3 regions of the Streptomyces sp. SUK 48 genome follow, and region 1 is predicted to be linked to each of the others. Evidence: riboswitches for the same ligand, from Rfam matches in the RefSeq annotation. Region 1 holds a riboswitch; each other region holds the start of a gene.
The links. A riboswitch is a leader RNA that binds a small molecule or an ion and turns the genes downstream of it on or off. The one in region 1 is predicted to bind thiamine pyrophosphate.
Positions count from the first base shown of each region.

Region 2: another riboswitch for thiamine pyrophosphate. It lies ahead of thiO (glycine oxidase ThiO); the one in region 1 lies ahead of thiC (phosphomethylpyrimidine synthase ThiC).
Region 3: another riboswitch for thiamine pyrophosphate. It lies ahead of GHR20_RS10525 (thiamine ABC transporter substrate-binding protein); the one in region 1 lies ahead of thiC (phosphomethylpyrimidine synthase ThiC).

Region 1 is NZ_CP045740.1:4,267,797-4,273,830, forward strand. Features, by position in the region: gene GHR20_RS18475 (SsgA family sporulation/cell division regulator) at 1-359, shown strand, start outside; gene GHR20_RS18480 (YibE/F family protein) at 558-2,066, opposite strand; TPP riboswitch at 2,139-2,316, shown strand; gene thiC (phosphomethylpyrimidine synthase ThiC) at 2,309-4,093, shown strand; gene GHR20_RS18490 (hypothetical protein) at 4,174-4,881, opposite strand; gene GHR20_RS18495 (metallophosphoesterase) at 5,064-6,034, opposite strand, start outside.
Region 2 is NZ_CP045740.1:5,952,330-5,958,363, reverse strand. Features, by position in the region: gene metF (methylenetetrahydrofolate reductase [NAD(P)H]) at 1-620, opposite strand, end outside; gene thiE (thiamine phosphate synthase) at 730-1,377, opposite strand; gene GHR20_RS26305 (Rv2175c family DNA-binding protein) at 1,469-1,834, opposite strand; gene GHR20_RS26300 (FAD-dependent oxidoreductase) at 1,937-3,169, opposite strand; gene GHR20_RS26295 (hypothetical protein) at 3,202-3,552, opposite strand; TPP riboswitch at 3,606-3,717, shown strand; gene thiO (glycine oxidase ThiO) at 3,715-4,902, shown strand; gene thiS (sulfur carrier protein ThiS) at 4,899-5,120, shown strand; gene GHR20_RS26280 (thiazole synthase) at 5,124-5,918, shown strand.
Region 3 is NZ_CP045740.1:2,536,148-2,542,181, reverse strand. Features, by position in the region: gene frr (ribosome recycling factor) at 14-571, shown strand; gene GHR20_RS10540 (phosphatidate cytidylyltransferase) at 571-1,872, shown strand; gene GHR20_RS10535 (VOC family protein) at 2,057-2,833, shown strand; gene rlmN (23S rRNA (adenine(2503)-C(2))-methyltransferase RlmN) at 2,959-4,065, shown strand; TPP riboswitch at 4,091-4,197, shown strand; gene GHR20_RS10525 (thiamine ABC transporter substrate-binding protein) at 4,268-5,338, shown strand; gene GHR20_RS10520 (iron ABC transporter permease) at 5,386-6,034, shown strand, end outside.

The sequences.
Region 1 (6,034 bases):
TGCGCTACGAGACAGGCGATCCCTACGCCGTGCGGCTCACCTTCCATCTGCCCGGCGATGCCCCGGTGACCTGGGTCTTCGGTCGGGAACTGCTGATCGACGGCGTCGGACGGCCGTGCGGGGAGGGGGATGTGCGGATCTCCCCCGTCGAGGCCGAGGTGCTGGGCGAGGTGCTGATCAGGCTTCAGGTCGGCGGTGACCAGGCCCTGTTCCGTTCGTCGGCGGCACCGCTCGTGGCCTTCCTCGATCGCACGGACAAGCTGGTGCCGCTCGGGCAGGAGGGCGCGCTCGCCGACTTCGACGCGCATCTGGACGAGGCGCTGGACCGGATTCTCGCCGAGGAGCAGAGCGCGGGCTGAGCCGCCGAGGGACGGGGCGCGGACGCTCCGCCCGGTGCTACGGGGCCGTGCAGTAACGCTTCTTCAGGGGGCCCCGCACAGGCCCTCGTACGGGCCGCCACGCAGGCTGCCACGTCGGCTTCTCCGTCGGTCTCCGCGTCGGCCTTCGCGCGGGGCGGCGGGCGGTGTCCGGTCCCCTGCCGGACGGCCCGCCCCGCCTCACCGCTTCCGGCGCCGCCCCCGGCCGCCACGGGCCGGCAGGGGCTGGGTGCCGGTCGGGGTCTCCGTGCCCGGGGCGCTCCGGTCGGCCGCCACCACCAGGGCGGCGAGGGCGGTGGTGACCGGTACCGAGGCGACCAGCCCGATGGAGCCCACCAGGGTGCGCACGATCTCCTCCGCCACCAGCTCGCTGTTGGCCACCGTCCCCACGCTGCTCTGCGCGATGGAGAACAGCAGCAGCAGCGGCAGCGCGGCGCCCGCGTAGGCGAGTACGAGGGTGTTGACGACCGACGCGATGTGGTCGCGGCCGATGCGGATGGCCGCCCGGTACAGACCGCGCGGACCCATCGTGGGGTTGGCCTCGTGCAGCTCCCAGACGGCGGAGGTCTGGGTGACCGTCACATCGTCCAGGACGCCGAGCGAGCCGATGATGACCCCGGCCAGCAGCAGGCCGCTCATGTCGATCTTCGGGTACAGCCCGTGGATCAGACCGGTGCTGTCGTCGGTGTTGCCGGTCAGGGCGGCCCAGCCGATGAACACGGAGCCGAGCAGGCCGATCAGGCTCAGCGAGATCAGCGTGCCGAGCACCGCCACCGACGTACGGGCCGACAGGCCGTGGCACATGTACAGGGCGATCAGCATGATGGCGCTCGCCCCGATCACCGCCACCAGCAGGGGATTGGAGCCCTGGAGGATCGCGGGCAGGATGAACTGGTTCAGCACCAGGAAGCTCACCGCCAGCGCCACGAGGGCCATGACGCCGCGCAGCCGGCCCACCACCACGACGGCGAGCGCGAAGACGCCCGCGAGCAGCGCCATCGGGAACTTCCGGTCCACATCGGCGACCGAGTACTGGAGGTCCTTCGGCGCGGTCGGCTCGTAGGCGGCGACGACCTGCTCGCCCTGGTGCAGCTGCCGGGGCTGATCGGGCTGCACGATCTCGGTGAACGTACGGCCCTTGTCCCTGCCGGTGTCGACCCGGACGGTCGCCTTCTTGCAGGTGCCGCCGGACTGCCGGCCCGTCGGTGCCCCGCCGGAGCCATCACCGCTCGGAGCCCCGCCGCCGGCGCTCACCGAGGCGCAGCTCACCTCGGTCACCCGGGTCACGGTGGCCTGTTGGGTCTGCCGGTCGAAGCCGACGCCACTGTGCTTGTGCGAGGGCGCGCCACCGGGCCAGAGCACCACCAGACCGACCACGACCGCCGCGGTGAACGGGACGAGGATCGCCGCGATCACCTTGCGCAGATGCCGGGAGACGGGCGCGGCGGGGCCATGACCGTGGCTGTGCCCGTGCCCATGGCCGGAGCCGTGTCCGTGGCCGTTCCCATGGCCCGTGCCGTGGCTGTGCCCGCGCCCGCGTCCGTGGTCATGGGCCGGGCCCTGGACCGGCACCTGGGCCGGGGCTTGGGCATGGCCAGGGTCGTGACGGTGGCCCCGGCTCGGGGGCTCCGAGCCGTCGTGCCGGCGCGGGCCGGGCGGCTGGTACGGGTGCTGGTCCATCCGGGTCATCGCCAGATCATCGCAAGAAGCGGGGAGGGCCCACTGTTCATCGCATCACGGATGACGCTAGCGTGGAGACACCTTTGCACACGCGGGAGCTCGGAGCACCGGGCTGAGAGGGCGCTGACCTCCGTAGAAGCGATGTTTCACGTGGAACATGCGATGTTCCCCGGGAGACCTCGGACGACGGAAGCCGCTGCGTCGACCGCCGAACCTGTTACCGGGTAATGCCGGCGTAGGGAGTAGGTCTCATGACCAACAAGGACGCACGCACGCCTGCCTCCGTCCAGGACGACATGTCCTCGGAGGCCGGGAAGTCCATCGGCTGGCACAAGGCGTACGTCGAGGGCTCACGCCCCGACCTGCGCGTGCCGGTCCGTCAGGTGCACCTGACCAACGGGCAGTCGGTCACGCTGTACGACACGTCGGGCCCGTACACCGATCAACTCGTCGACACCGACGTCCGCCGGGGGCTGTCGCCGCTGCGGGAGAACTGGATCATCGCCCGCGGCGACACCGAGGAGTACGCGGGCCGTCCCGTCCGTCCCGAGGACGACGGCATCAAGCACACCTCGCCGCGCGGCGGGCTGCGGAACCTGGACGCGGTCTTCCCGGGCCGCCCGCGCCAGCCGCGCCGGGGCCGGGGCGGCCAGGCGGTGACGCAGCTCGCGTACGCGCGCCGGGGCGAGATCACGCCCGAGATGGAGTTCGTGGCCCTTCGGGAGAACGTCTCCCCCGAGGTGGTGCGCGAGGAGATCGCGGCGGGCCGGGCGGTGCTGCCGGTCAACGTCAACCACCCGGAGATCGAGCCGATGATCATCGGCAAGCGGTTCCTGGTGAAGGTGAACGCCAACATCGGCAACTCCGCGGTGACCTCGTCCATCGAGGAAGAGGTCGAGAAGATGACCTGGGCGACCCGCTGGGGCGCCGACACGGTCATGGACCTCTCCACCGGCCGCAACATCCACACCACCCGCGAGTGGGTGCTGCGCAACTCCCCCGTCCCGATCGGCACGGTGCCGCTGTACCAGGCGCTGGAGAAGGTCGACGGCAGGGCGGAGGAACTGACCTGGGAGATCTACAAGGACACCGTCATCGAGCAGGCCGAGCAGGGCGTGGACTACATGACCGTCCACGCGGGCGTGCGGCTGCCGTTCGTACCGCTCACGGCCAACCGCAAGACCGGCATCGTCTCGCGGGGCGGCTCCATCATGGCCGCGTGGTGCCTGGCGCACCACAAGGACTCGTTCCTGTACGAGAACTTCGAGGAGCTGTGCGAGATCCTCGCCGCCTACGACGTCACGTACTCGCTGGGCGACGGGCTGCGGCCCGGGTCCATCGCGGACGCCAATGACGAGGCCCAGTTCGCGGAGCTGCGCACGCTCGGGGAACTCGGCCGGATCGCCCGGCGGCTGAACGTACAGACGATGATCGAGGGCCCCGGGCATGTCCCGATGCACAAGATCAAGGAGAACATCGAGCTCCAGCAGGAGATCTGCGACGAGGCCCCGTTCTACACGCTCGGCCCGCTGACCACGGACATCGCCCCGGCGTACGACCACATCACCTCCGGCATCGGCGCCGCGATGATCGCCTGGTGGGGCACGGCGATGCTCTGCTACGTCACGCCGAAGGAACACCTGGGCCTGCCCAACCGGGACGACGTGAAGACCGGCGTCATCACCTACAAGATCGCCGCCCACGCGGCCGACCTCGCCAAGGGGCACCCGGGCGCGCAGGAGTGGGACGACGCCCTCTCGGACGCGCGCTTCGAGTTCCGCTGGGAGGACCAGTTCAACCTGGCCCTCGACCCGGACACGGCCCGCGCCTTCCACGACGAGACCCTCCCGGCCGAGCCCGCCAAGACGGCGCACTTCTGCTCCATGTGCGGCCCGAAGTTCTGCAGCATGAAGATCTCCCAGGACATCCGCCGCGAACACGGCGGCAACCGGACCGAGATCGAGGAGGGCATGGCCCAGAAGTCGAAGGAGTTCGCGGAGGCCGGGAACCGGGTGTACCTGCCGATCGCGGACTGACGGGGACGTGAGCGCCGCTCCGGCCGGTCCACCGGCTTCGGAGCGGCGCCTCGTCGGGCCGGGGACCCGCGCCCGGTGGGTCAGTCCGGCTGGTGTTCCGGGTCGGCCTGTTCCGAACCGGTGTAGTCGGGGTGGTCGGCGAGGGCCTCCTGGAGGAAGGGGAGGATGCCGCGTTCCAGCAGGGCGCCCTCCCAGGCGGCTCTGGCTCTGGCGACCTCCTCGGCGGCGGCGTCGCGGGCCCGGGATTCGGGGGAGGAGCCGTTGCGCAGAGCGGTCAGGAGCAGTCCGGCGGCGGCGACGAGAAGCGCGGCCACGGTCAGGGCCCCGAACACCCAGCCGGCGGTGAGCATGGTGCCGGCGAAGGACTGTCCGGGGTCCAGGGTTCTCAGGATGTAGCCGATGAGCAGGAATATCACCGCCGCGGTCGCGGACAGCAGCGGTGCCAGGACGGCGACGACCGCGACCGCGCCCGCGCCGTGTGCGGCGGCGAGATCCGTCGCGGCCGGATCCGGCTCGGCGGGGGCGGTGCCGGCCGCGCCCTGGGCCTGCTCCGGGTGGCGCAGTTCGTCGCGGATGCGCACATAGCGCTGGTACTCGGCGGCCGCGGCCGCCGTGATGAGCGCGGACGCGGCGATGGCCATGGTGCGCAGTTGCGCGGGGTTGAGCCGCTGTCCCACGGCGGCCAGTTCCGGTCGGTGTGGTGCGGAGCGCAGAACCTCGTCGAGGAGCCGCTCGAACTCCTGGCGGTCCTCGCTCCGCAGGTGCTGCGGAAGGCTGTTCATGTGCATCCCCCGATGCTCCGTAGGGCTTGGGGCTCGCGCAGCGGCGAGCCGTCGGGCAGAGACGGAGGGGAGCCTGCTACGGATAAGCCGATGGTAGAGCCGTGACGGCGCGTGGTGACAGGGGATTGCCGGAAATTGCGTCCCGGCCTGCGCGTACTCCGGTATGGCGGAGGCCGCCCGGGGAACGGTCAGCGCTCCAGCGGGAGTTGCCTCACCAGCAGCTTTCCGGCCATGGTCACTCCGCCGTCCATGGCGATGGCGAGCCCGTCGGCGTAGACATGCGGCCCCTCGACCACCGGGTCGTCGCTCTCCTCGCCGTCCTCGGAGCCGACTTCGCCCAGCAGGTAGGGGATGGGGCTGTGGCCGTGCACGATCCGGGTGCCGCCGTAGGTGTCGAGCAGGGAGCGCACGGCGTCGGCGCCGCCCTCGTCGCGGAAGGAGAAGCGCTTGGTGAGCTTGCGGAACAGGTCCCAGCACTCGTCCGCGTCGTTGCGGGTGAGCCGCTCGCGCACGGTGTCGTTGACGGCCTCGATGGAGTCGCCGTAGTCGAGGTAGGCGGTGGTGTCGGAGTGCACCAGCAGATAGCCGTCGACCTCCTCCAGGGCGTCGAGGCGGGCCATCCACTGGAGATGGTGGTCCTGGAGACGGTCCATGTCGGTCTTCTGGCCGCCGTTGAGCAGCCAGGCCGCCTGGAACGTGGCGGTGCCCGCACCGGAGTTGACGGGCGTGTCCCCGAACCGCTTGGCGCCGAGCAGCAGCAGCTCGTGGTTGCCCATGAGGGCCTTGCAGTAGCCGCCGGCCGCGGCCGCCTCGGCGGACAGCCGCATCACCAGGTCGATGACGCCGATGCCGTCCGGGCCGCGGTCGGTGAAGTCGCCGAGGAACCACAGCCGGGTGGTGCCGGCGCACCACTGGCCCGCGTCGTCGATGAGCCCCTGCTCGTGCAGGGCGGCCATCAGCTCGTCCAGGTAGCCGTGCACGTCACCGACGACGAAGAGCGGGCCGGGTCCTGCCGCGGGTTGCGGCGCGGGCGCGGCGGGCGCCGGGTCGACGGGGAGCTGGAGCGTGTCGCCGCGGTTGATCACCGGGAGATCGCGCTGGGTGGGTGTGTACGCCTCGGGGTACGACTCCTCGGCGGGCGGCGCGCTGTCGTCCTGCT
Region 2 (6,034 bases), 1.7 Mb from region 1:
ACCCGGTCGCGCAGCCGCAGATAGGACTCGGGCTGGAAGAACATCTGGGTGATGGCGTAGTCGGCGCCCGCGCGGCACTTGTCCACGAAGTGGGCGACATCGGTGTCCCAGTCCGCGGAGCGCGGGTGCATCTCCGGGAAGGCGGCGACGCCCACGCAGAAGTCGCCCGACTCCTTGATGAGGCGCACCAGTTCGGCCGCGTAGGTCAGGCCCTTGGGATGGGCCACCCACGCGCCCATGGGGTCGCCGGGCGGGTCGCCGCGCACGGCGAGGATGTTGCGGATGCCGGCGTCGGCGTACTGGCCGATGATGTTGCGCAGTTCGGCGATGGAGTGGTCGACCGCGGTGAGGTGGGCGACCGGGGTGAGCGTGGTGTCGGCGACGATCTGCTGCGTCTCCTTGACGGTGCCCGCGCGGGTCGAACCGCCGGCGCCGTAGGTCACGGAGACGAAGTCGGGGGCGACCGCCTCGACCCTGCGCAGCGCGGTCCACAGGTTCCGCTCGCCCTTGGGGGTCTTCGGCGCCGAGAACTCGAAGGAGTACGTGGTCTTGCCGCCGGCGAGCATGTCACGCACGGTGCGCGCGCGATCAGTCCTGGTGGATGCGGTTCCGAGGGCCATACCCGCAGGTTAGCCAGGGGACGGCGGTCCCCCAACCGAACTCCGGAAATTTGCCCGAATTGTCGACTTACCGTCCACCCCTTGGGACGCGTCCGTGAGACGGGGCCCCTCAGGAACGCCGCAGCCGCCGGGCGAACTCGGCCGCGGCGGCGCCCGGGTCGTCGGCCTCGGTGAGCGCGCGCACCACGACCACCCGGGAGGCCCCGGCCGCCAGGACCTCGTCCAGGTTGCCGAGGTCGATGCCGCCGATGGCGAACCAGGGGCGCTCGGTGCCGAGCGCGGCCGTGTACCGGACCAGGTCGAGGCCCGGGGCGGGACGGCCGGGCTTGGTGGGGGTGGGCCAGCAGGGCCCGGTGCAGAAGTAGTCCACGCCCTCCTGGACGGCGGCCGCGGCGGCCTCGTCCTCGGCGTGGGTGGAACGGCCGATCAGCACGTCGTCGCCGAGGATCGCGCGGGCCGCGGGGACCGGCAGGTCGCCCTGGCCGAGGTGGAGCACATCGGCTCCGGCGGCGTGCGCGACATCGGCCCGGTCGTTGACCGCGAGCAGCCGGCCGTGCCGGGCGCACGCCTCGGCGAAGACCTCCAGGCAGGCCAGTTCCTCGGCGGCCTCCATGCCCTTGTCGCGCAGCTGCACGATGTCGACACCGCCGGCCAGTACCGCGTCCAGGAACTCGGGCAGGTCGCCTTGGCGCCTGCGGGCGTCCGTGCACAGGTACAGCCGGGCGTCGGCGAACTCGGCGCGGGCGGTGTCGGACATGCGTGGGCCCCCGGGGGTCGGTGTGGGTGCTGGGCGGGCGGTGGCGTACGGCGCGCGGGGCGTCGTACGCCACCCCCTCAGATGGTCGGGCTCAGACGGCGAGCGCCTGGGCGCGGCGCTTCACCTCCGTGCCGCGATTCTCGCTGAGGGCCTGCGCGGGCGTGCCGGGCAGGGTCGGGTCGGGGGTGAAGAGCCATTCGATCATCTCTTCGGCCGTGAAGCCGTCGTCCCGCAGGAGCGTCAGGGTCCCGGTCAGGCCCTTGACGATCTTGTCCCCGTCGATGAAGGCGGCGGGGACGTGCAGCGCGCGGTTCTCGCCTCGGCGTACGGCGATGATCTGGCCGTCCTTGACCAGCTGCCGCACACGCGTCACCTCGACGCCGAACTGTTCGGCGATGTCGGGGAGGGTGAGCCAGGCGGGGACGAGAGCGTCGATCTTCGTGTCAATCTCGGTCACGGGTACAGGGTAGGCGGTCGGCCGGGAGTGTGGCGTGATGCCGGTGGCCGAATGCCGCTCCGTCCTGGCCCTCGCGCGGTTCCCCGCACCTCTTCCGGGCCGCTAATCCGTGCTGGCGTCCTTCAAGGGGCGGGCCGGGTCCGCCAGTGCCTCCGGGTCCAGGGCACGGCCCGCCTCGATCAGCTTGCGGCCCTGGGCGAGATCGCGCGGCCGGCCCACGGCCAGCAGGGCGGCCAGGCGGCCCTCGCGCAGCCAGCACACCGTCCAGGCGGGGCCCGCGGGGTCGCCGCGCCAGACCAGCCGGTCGGCGGCGGCGTGGTGGCCGGCGTACTGGACGAAGCGGCCGAACTGCTCGGACCAGAAGTACGGCACCGGGTCGTAGACGGCGGTGGTCTCGCCGAGGATGCCGGCGGCGACGGTGCGCGGGCCCTGGAGGGCGTTGTCCCAGTGGTGCACGAGGAGGCGCTCGCCGTAGCGGGCCGACGGGAAGGACGCGCAGTCGCCGACGGCGTACACGTCGGGCGCGGAGGTGTGCAGCCGGGCGTCGGTGACGACCTCGCCCGCCGCGCCCAGCTCGATGCCGGAGCCGTCCAGCCAGCCGGTGGCGGGGCGGGCGCCGATGCCGACGACGACCGCGCCCGCGGGCAGCCGGGTGCCGTCGGCGAGCACCACCGCGCCGGGCTCGACGCGCTCCACCCGCGCGCCGGTGCGCAGTTCGGCGCCGCTGTCGGCGTACCAGCCGGCCATGGGGGCGGCGACCTCGGCGGGCAGCACCCCGGCGAGCGGCCGGTCGGCGGCCTCGACGACGGTCACCGCGCAGCCGGCCTCGCGGGCGGCCGTGGCGAACTCGGCGCCGATCCAGCCGGCGCCGGCGACCACGATGTCGTGCTGCCGGGCGAGCACCGGGCGCAGCCGTTCGGCGTCGTCCAGGGTGCGCAGCAGATGGACACCGGGGACGCCCTCGGTGCCGGGCAGGGTGACCGGTTCGGCGCCGGTGGCGAGCACCAGGACGTCGTACGGCACCGGGCCCGCCTCGGTGTCCAGTTCATGGTCGGCGGGGCGGGCGCCCAGGACCTCGCAGCCGAGCCTGAGGCAGACGCCGAGCGCGTCGAAGTCGAGGTCGAAGGCGGAGCCCTCGGCCTTGCCGAGCAGCACGGCCTTGGACAGCGGCGGCCGGTCGTAGGGCTGGTGCGGTTCGGCGCCGATGACGGTCACCTCGCCCGCGAAACCCCGCTCCCGCAGCGCGACCGCGGTCTGCACCCCGGCCATGCCCGCGCCGACGACGACCACGCGCCGGACCCCTGCCGTGCCCTCCTGGGCTGTCTGCTCGCTCACCCGGTCACCATAGACAGATGACGATCAGTCGGTCAGGGGGCGTGCGTCGTGACCTGTTCCACGACGCTGGTGCCGGAGCCGGGCCCCGACTCCCATTCCCAGCTCTCCTCCAGGCGCACCCGGCCGTCGGGCAACTCCACGACCGTGGACACGCAGTGGCCGCAGGCCGTGCTGCCGTCGGTGCGCAGCTGCACGTACCGGAAGTCCAGGCGGTCGCCCGCGCGGGTGCCGACCAGATGACCGCGGACGATGTCGCCGCCCCGGTACTCGGCCCAGATCGCGCCGTCCCGCTCGTGGTAGGCGAAGCGGGTGCGGGTGCCGACCTGACCTGCGCACTGGTCGGCGACGGGGGCGAGGAGCAGTCCGTCCAGTGACGGGGCCATGGCCAAGGGCTCCCTTACGGGTGGCGAGGGGGGCGGGCTAGGGTGGCCACCGTACAAGCACTCGCGGGAGCCCGGACGCACCGGGCTGAGAGGGAGGCTGGCGGCCTCCGACCGTACGAACCTGATCCGGGTCATGCCGGCGAAGGGAGGGGCTGGACGCCCATGTCCACACGTACGCCCGAAACCTCGGGCAGCTTCGACGTCCTGGTCGTCGGGGGCGGGATCATCGGGCTGGTGACGGCCTGGCGCGCGGCGCGCCGGGGGCTCGCGACGGCCCTGGTGGACCCGGCTCCGGGCGGCGGGGCCGCACAGGTCGCGGCCGGGATGCTGGCCGCGGTCACCGAACTGCACTACGGCGAGGAGACGCTGCTCGCCCTCAACCTGGAGTCGGCGCGCCGCTACCCCGGCTTCGTGGCCGAGCTGACCGAGGCGAGCGGCCGGGACCTCGGCTACCGGCGCTGCGGCACCCTCGCGGTCGCGCTGGACGCCGACGACCGCGCCCATCTGCGCGAACTGCACGCCCTCCAGCAGCGCTGCGGCCTGGAAGCGGAGTGGCTGTCGGGCCGGGAGTGCCGCCGTCTGGAGCCGATGCTGGCGCCCGGGGTGCGCGGCGGGCTGCGGGTCGACGGCGACCACCAGATCGATCCGCGCAGGCTGGCCGCGGCGCTGGTGACCGCGTGCGAGCGGGCCGGGGTGGTGTTCCACCGGGTGTGGGCGCGGCGGCTGGACGTCGTACGGGAGCGGGCCGTCGGGATCACCGCGGCGGACGGTACGGCGCTCACCGCCGGGCAGGTGGTGCTCGCGGGCGGCAGCCTCAGCGGGCGGCTCGCGGGGGTGCCCCCGGAGGTGGTGGTGCCGGTGCGGCCGGTGAAGGGGCAGGTGCTGCGGCTGACGGTGCCCGCGCGGTACGCGCCGTTCCTCAGCCGCACGGTGCGGGCCGTGGTCCGGGGCGGGCAGGTGTACCTGGTGCCCCGGGAGAACGGCGAGCTGGTCGTCGGCGCCACCAGCGAGGAGCTGGGCTGGGACACGACGGTCACCGCGGGCGGGGTGTACGAGCTGCTGCGCGACGCCCACGAGCTGGTGCCGGGCATCACCGAACTGCCGCTCACCGAGACCCGGGCCGGGCTGCGGCCCGGGTCCCCCGACAACGCGCCGCTGCTCGGGCCGTCCGGGCTCGACGGGCTGCTGCTGGCGACCGGGCACCACCGCAACGGGGTGCTGCTCACGCCGGTCACCGGGGATGTGATGGGGCAGTTGCTGGCGGGGGGCCCGCTGCCCGAGGAAGCCCGTCCGTTCACGCCGGAGCGCTTCGGCGCGCCGCGCGCCCAGCAGCTGGAGCAGACCGTATGAGCGCCGAGTCGTCCACCATCACCGTCTCCGTCAACGGGCAGCGCCGCGAGATCGCGCCGGGGACCGCGCTCGACGCCGTCGTACGGTCCCTCGTGCGGGCCCCCGCCGGGGTGGCGGCCGCCGTCAACGAGACGGTCGTACCGCGCACGCGGTGGGCCGGGACCGCGCTCGCCGAGGGCGACCGGGTCGAGGTGCTCACCGCGGTGCAGGGAGGCTGAGCCATGAGCGACGACCGGCTTGTCATCGGGGGTACGGCCTTCGGGTCGCGGTTGATCATGGGTACCGGCGGGGCGCCCAGCCTCGACGTGCTGGAGCGGGCGCTGGTGGCGTCCGGGACGGAGCTGACGACGGTCGCGATGCGGCGGGTCGATCCGTCCGTGCACGGCTCGGTGCTGTCCGTGCTGGAGAAGCTCGGCATCCGGGTGCTGCCGAACACGGCGGGGTGCTTCACCGCGGGGGAGGCCGTGCTCACGGCGCGGCTGGCGCGGGAGGCGCTCGGGACCTCGCTGGTGAAGCTGGAGGTCATCGCCGACGAGCGGACGCTGCTGCCGGACCCGGTGGAACTGCTGGAGGCGGCGGAGACGCTGGTGGACGACGGGTTCACGGTGCTGCCGTACACCAACGACGATCCCGTGCTCGCGCGGAAGCTGGAGGAGGTGGGGTGCGCGGCGGTGATGCCGCTGGGCTCGCCGATCGGATCGGGGCTCGGCATCCGCAACCCGCACAACTTCCAGCTGATCGTGGAGCGGGCCGGGGTGCCGGTGATCCTGGACGCGGGGGCCGGGACGGCGTCGGACGTGGCACTGGCGATGGAGCTGGGGTGTGCGGGGGTGATGCTGGCGTCGGCGGTGACGCGGGCGCGGGAGCCGGAGCTCATGGCGGAGGCGATGCGGTACGCCGTGACCGGGGGACGGCTGGCGCGGCTGGCGGGGCGGATCCCTCGCCGGTACTGGGCCGAGGCGTCGTCTCCCGCGGAGGGCCTGGCCGTGCTCGACCCCGAGCGTCCCGCCTTCTGAGCCCGCGTCCGCCCACCGCCTTCGTCTCCCACCCGCGCACCACCCGAAACCGTCGGCGGGGAGGCCGGACCTCCCCGTGGTGCGCCATCGCCGTCGGTGGCCCTCCGCGCGGCGGA
Region 3 (6,034 bases), 1.7 Mb from region 1:
GCAGGAGCAAGTGGTGATCGAAGAGACCCTCCTCGAAGCCGAGGAGAAGATGGAGAAGGCCGTCGTGGTCGCCAAGGAGGACTTCGCCGCGATCCGCACCGGCCGTGCGCACCCGGCGATGTTCAACAAGATCGTGGCCGACTACTACGGTGCCCTGACGCCGATCAACCAGCTGGCCTCGTTCTCCGTGCCGGAGCCGCGGATGGCGGTCGTCACGCCGTTCGACAAGAGCGCGCTGCGCAACATCGAGCAGGCGATCCGCGATTCCGACCTGGGCGTCAACCCCAGCAACGACGGCAACATCATCCGGGTGGTGTTCCCCGAGCTGACCGAGGAGCGCCGTCGCGACTACATCAAGGTCGCCAAGGGCAAGGCCGAGGACTCCAAGGTCTCCATCCGTTCCGTGCGCCGCAAGGCCAAGGACGCCATCGACAAGATGATCAAGGATGGCGAGATCGGTGAGGACGAGGGCCGCCGTGCGGAGAAGGAGCTGGACGACCTGACGGCGAAGTACGTCGCTCAGGTGGACGAGCTCCTCAAGCACAAGGAATCGGAACTGCTCGAAGTCTGATGAGCGACTCTTCCTGGGGGGCGCCGCCACCGGCGGGGCAGACCGGCTACTGGGGGCCCGCCGAGGGCGGGCCCGTCCAGGGCGGGGACGCCCCGGCGGGTCCCGCGTACGATGCGCCCGCGGCGCAGCACACGCGCCCCATGCCCATCGTGCCCGATGTACCCGCGTATGGCGGAGACCAGGACGACACCCGGGGGGCTGCTCGGCTGAGCGGCCCCTTGTTCCGGGACGAGCCCCAGCCGCAGCACGGGACACCGCCGCGGTACGGCGCGGAGCCCCCGTACGGGGAGCGGCCGCCGTACGAGCAGCCGCAGCAGCAGCCGTTCGAGCAGCGGCCGCAGTACGGGCAGCAGCCCTACGGGGCGCAGCCGCAGGCCCCGTACGGGACGCCCCAGCCGACCCCGGCTCCGACCCCGAGCCCGAGCCAGAATCCGGTACCCATGCCCGACGCCCCGCAGCCGGCGCCAGCGCCGGCGCCGCAGAAGAAGAGCGCGGGCCGCGACCTCAGCGCGGCCATAGGCGTCGGCGTGGGTCTCGGCGTGGTGATCATCGCGTCGCTGTTCATCGTCAAGGCCGTGTTCGTCGGGGTGGTCGCGGTCGCCGTCGTCGTCGGTCTGTGGGAGCTGACCAGCAGGCTCCAGGAGCGCAAGCAGATCAAGGCGCCGCTCGTGCCGCTCGCGGTCGGCGGTGCGGCGATGGTGGTGGCCGGCTATGTGCGCGGCGCCGAGGGCGCCTGGGTGGCCATGGCCCTCACCGCGCTCGCGGTGCTGGTCTGGCGGATGACGGAGCCACCGGAGGGCTACCTCAAGGACGTCACGGCCGGTGTCTTCGCGGCGTTCTACGTGCCCTTCCTGGCCACCTTCGTCGCCCTGATGCTCGCCGCGGACGACGGTCCCTGGCGGGTCCTGACCTTCCTGCTGCTCACCGTGGTCAGCGACACCGGCGCCTATGCGGTCGGCTGGCGCTTCGGCAAGCACAAGCTCGCCCCGCGGATCAGCCCCGGAAAAACCCGCGAGGGCCTGTTCGGCGCGGTGTCGTTCGCGATGGTCGTGGGCGCGCTGTGCATGCAGTTCCTGATCGACGGCGGCCACTGGTGGCAGGGGCTGCTGCTGGGTCTCGCGGTCGCGGCCAGCGCCACCCTGGGCGACCTCGGCGAGTCCATGATCAAGCGGGACCTCGGCATCAAGGACATGGGCACCCTGCTGCCGGGGCACGGCGGCATCATGGACCGTCTGGACTCCCTGCTGCCCACGGCGCCGGTGGTCTGGCTGCTGCTGGTGCTCTTCGTCGGCTCCACCTGACGAAACCCGCTGTCGCGTGCCGTCACGGCCGTACGGGCCCCCGTCCTGGTTCCCAGGGCCGGGGCCCGTCGTCGTACGGCCGTCCGCTCATCCGGCCCCGCGGGGCCTCGCCCCTGGCGCGCGGGCGCCCGTGTTTGGCCACACGATGGTGACAAAGAGCGGCCCCTGGTAGGGAGAGCGAGAGATGCCCGAAGTCACCACCCCGTACGCGACCGGCACCCCGTGCTGGGTCGACCTGATGGCGTCGGACCAGCAGGCCGCGCTGGACTTCTACCGCGACCTGCTGGGCTGGCAGGGCCAGCCGGGACCGGCCGAGTTCGGCGGCTACACGGTCTGCGAGCTGCACGGCAAGGCCGTGGCGGGCCTCGGTCCCAAGCCCCAGGACATGCCGGAGCCGCCGCCCACCGTCTGGACCAGCTACCTGGCGTCCACCGACGCCCAGGCCACCCAGGACGCGATCGTCTCGGCGGGCGGCACCCTGATCGTCCCGGTGATGGACGTCGGCGATCTCGGCCGCATGCTGATCGCCGCCGACCCGCAGGGCGCCGTCTTCGGCGTCTGGCAGCCCGGCGCGTTCTCCGGCGCCCAGGTGGTCAACGAGGCGGGCGCCCTGACCTGGAACGAGCTGCACACCAGCGACGTACCCGGCGCCACCGGCTTCTACGGCGAGGCGTTCGGCATCGAGATCGAGCCCATGGAGGGCGCGGACTCCTACTGGGTGCTGCTGGTCGGCGGCCGCCCGGTCGGCGGCGTCACCCAGCTGGCGAACGACCCGCCCGGCACCCCGGCCCACTGGCTGAGCTACTTCGCCGTCGACGACGTCGACTCCACCGTGGACGCCCTGGTCAGAAGCGGCGGCACGGTCCTCGCCCCGCCCTTCGACATGATGGCCGGCCGCATGACCGTGGTCGCCGACCCCCAGGGCGCCCCCTTCGCGATGATCAAGCCGAAACCGATGTAAGCCACCCGTCGGCCGGCCGGCTCCCGTACCGGCCGGACCCCCGGAGCCGAGCGGCCGGACCGCGATACGCGCCACAATCCAGCGGCCGCGGGTCACCCCAATGGATCTGCGACACTGGTACCACCATGCCCATTCCCGGAGAACTCACCTTTGTCGCGCCGCGCGGAGCCAAGAAGCCGCCGCGGCATCTCGCCGATCTCTCGCCCGCCGAGCGCAAGGAAGCGGTGGCCGGGATCGGTGAGAAGCCGTTCCGTGCCAAGCAGCTGTCGCAGCACTACTTCGCGCGGTACGCGCACGACCCGGAGCAGTGGACCGACATCCCGGCCGGCTCCCGGGAGAAGCTGCGCGAGGCGCTGTTCCCGGAGCTGATGACGGTCGTCCGGCATCTGGCGACCGACGAGGGCACCACCCGCAAGACGCTGTGGCGGCTGTTCGACGGCACCCTCGTGGAGTCGGTCCTGATGCGGTACCCGGACCGGGTCACCATGTGCATCAGCTCGCAGGCGGGCTGCGGGATGAACTGCCCGTTCTGCGCCACCGGCCAGGCGGGCCTGGACCGCAATCTGTCCACCGCGGAGATCGTCCACCAGATCGTGGACGGCATGCGGGCGCTGCGCGACGGCGAGGTGCCGGGCGGCCCGGCGCGGCTGTCGAACATCGTGTTCATGGGCATGGGCGAGCCGCTCGCCAACTACAAGCGGGTCGTCGGCGCCATCCGCGCGCTCACCGACCCGGCGCCGGACGGCCTCGGTCTCTCCCAGCGCGGCATCACCGTCTCCACCGTCGGCCTGGTCCCCGCCATCCACCGGTTCTCCGACGAGGGCTTCAAGTGCCGCCTGGCGATCTCGCTGCACGCCCCCGATGACGAGCTGCGCGACACCCTCGTCCCCGTGAACACGCGGTGGAAGGTGCGCGAGGTGCTGGACGCCGGATTCGAGTACGCCGAGAAGAGCGGGCGCCGGCTGTCGATCGAGTACGCGCTGATCCGCGACATCAACGACCAGGCATGGCGCGGCGACCGGCTCGGCCGGCTGCTGCGCGGCCGCCCCGTGCACGTCAATCTCATCCCGCTGAACCCGACTCCCGGCTCCAAGTGGACGGCCTCGCGGCCCGAGGACGAGAAGGCGTTCGTGGAGGCGATCGCCGCGCACGGTGTGCCGGTGACGATCCGGGACACCCGTGGGCAGGAGATCGACGGAGCCTGCGGTCAGCTCGCCGCCACCGAGCGGTAGTCTGGGCCCGTTCCATCACATCTTCATATTCCGACAGGGGAGCGCCACAGCGCTGAGAGTGCGGCACCAGGCCGCAGACCCTCTGAACCTCGCCCAGGTCATTCTGGGTAGGAAGTTCGGTCACTACTCAAGCTGTTGCGCCCTGTCCGGGTTCTCCGGGCAGGGCCGCGTTCTTCCTGGCCAACCCCAGGAGGACAACCAAGTGCACAACAAGACCTTCGTGGTCGCGGCGGTCGGCTTCGGCCTGGTCGCGCTGTCCGCGTGCGGTTCGACGCAGGGGCAGGACAAGGCGGACGGCAAGACCGTCACCCTCGTCAGCCACGACTCGTGGGCCGTCTCCAAGAGCGTGCTCGCGGACTTCGAGAAGCGCTCCGGGTACAAGGTCCGCGTCCTCAAGGACGGCGACGCCGGACAGGCCGTCAACAAGGCCATCCTGACCAAGGACAACCCCCAGGGCGACGTCCTCTTCGGTGTCGACAACACCCTGCTCTCCCGCGCCCTCGACAACGGGCTGTTCCAGCCGTACACCGCCAAGGGCCTGGACAAGGTCGGCGCCCGGTACCAGCTCGACGGCAAGCACCGCGTCACGCCCGTCGACTACGGCGACATCTGCGTCAACTACGACAAGGCGTACTTCAGCGCGCACCACCTGGCGCCGCCGCAGTCGTACGCCGACCTCACCAAGCCCGCGTACAAGAACCTCCTGGTCACCGAGAACGCGGCCACCGCCTCGCCGGGCCTCGGCTTCCTGCTGGGCAGCGCCGCGCGGTTCGGGGACCAGGGCTGGCAGGACTACTGGAAGAAGCTCAAGGCCAACGGCGTCAAGGTCGTCGACGGCTGGGAACAGGCGTACTACCAGGAGTTCTCCGGCTCCTCGGAGGGCAAGAAGGCCGGTGGCGACCGGCCGCTCGTCGTGTCGTACGCCTCCTCCCCGCCCGCCGAGGTGATCTACGCCAAGAAGCGCCCCGCCACCGCCCCGACCGGCGTGGCGACCGGCACCTGCTTCCGGCAGATCGAGTTCGCCGGGCTGCTGAGCAACGCGCAGAACCCCAAGGGCGCCAAGGCGTTCCTCGACTTCCTTATCTCCAGGGAGTTCCAGCAGGACATGCCGCTGAACATGTACGTCTACCCGGTGGTCGCGGGCGCCGAGGTGCCCGCCGACTTCACCAAGTACGGTCCTCCGGCGCGGCACCCCGAGACGATGGCCCCCGAGAAGATCGCCGCCAACCGTGATCAGTGGGTCAAGACGTGGACGTCACTCGTACTGAAGTGACCGCCCGCGCGCGGACGCGACGCGGGAGCGCGGCGCGGCTGGGGCTGATGGCCCTGCCCGTCGCGTTCTTCGCCGTGTTCTTCGCCTGGCCCGTCGCCGCGATCGTGGCGCGCGGCCTGAAGACCGGCGGCTCCTGGCAGTTCGGGCGGATCGCGGACGTGGTCGGCCAGCCGGACATCCGGCATGTGCTGTGGTTCACCACCTGGCAGGCGCTCGCCTCCACCGCGCTCACCCTGCTGCTCGCGCTGCCCGCCGCGTTCGTCTTCGCCCGCCTCGACTTCCCCGGCAAGCAGGCGCTGCGGGCCGTCGTCACCGTCCCGTTCGTCCTGCCGACCGTCGTCGCCGGCAGCGCCTTCCTCGCGCTCGTCGGCCACGGCGGACTGCTCGACCAGCTGTGGGGCGTCCGCCTGGACACCACCGTGTGGGCGATCCTGCTCGCGCACGTCTTCTTCAACTACGCGGTCGTCGTACGGACCGTGGGCGGCCTGTGGGCCCAGCTCGACCCGCGCCAGGAGGAGGCCGCGCGGATGCTCGGCGCCTCGCCGTTCGCCGCGTGGCGGAAGGTGACGCTGCCCGCCCTCGGGCCCGCCGTGGCCGCCGCCGCGCTGATGGTGTTCCTGTTCACCTTCACCTCCTTCGGCGTGGTCCAGATCCTCGGCGGCCCCACCTTCTCCACCCTCGAGGTGGAGATCTACC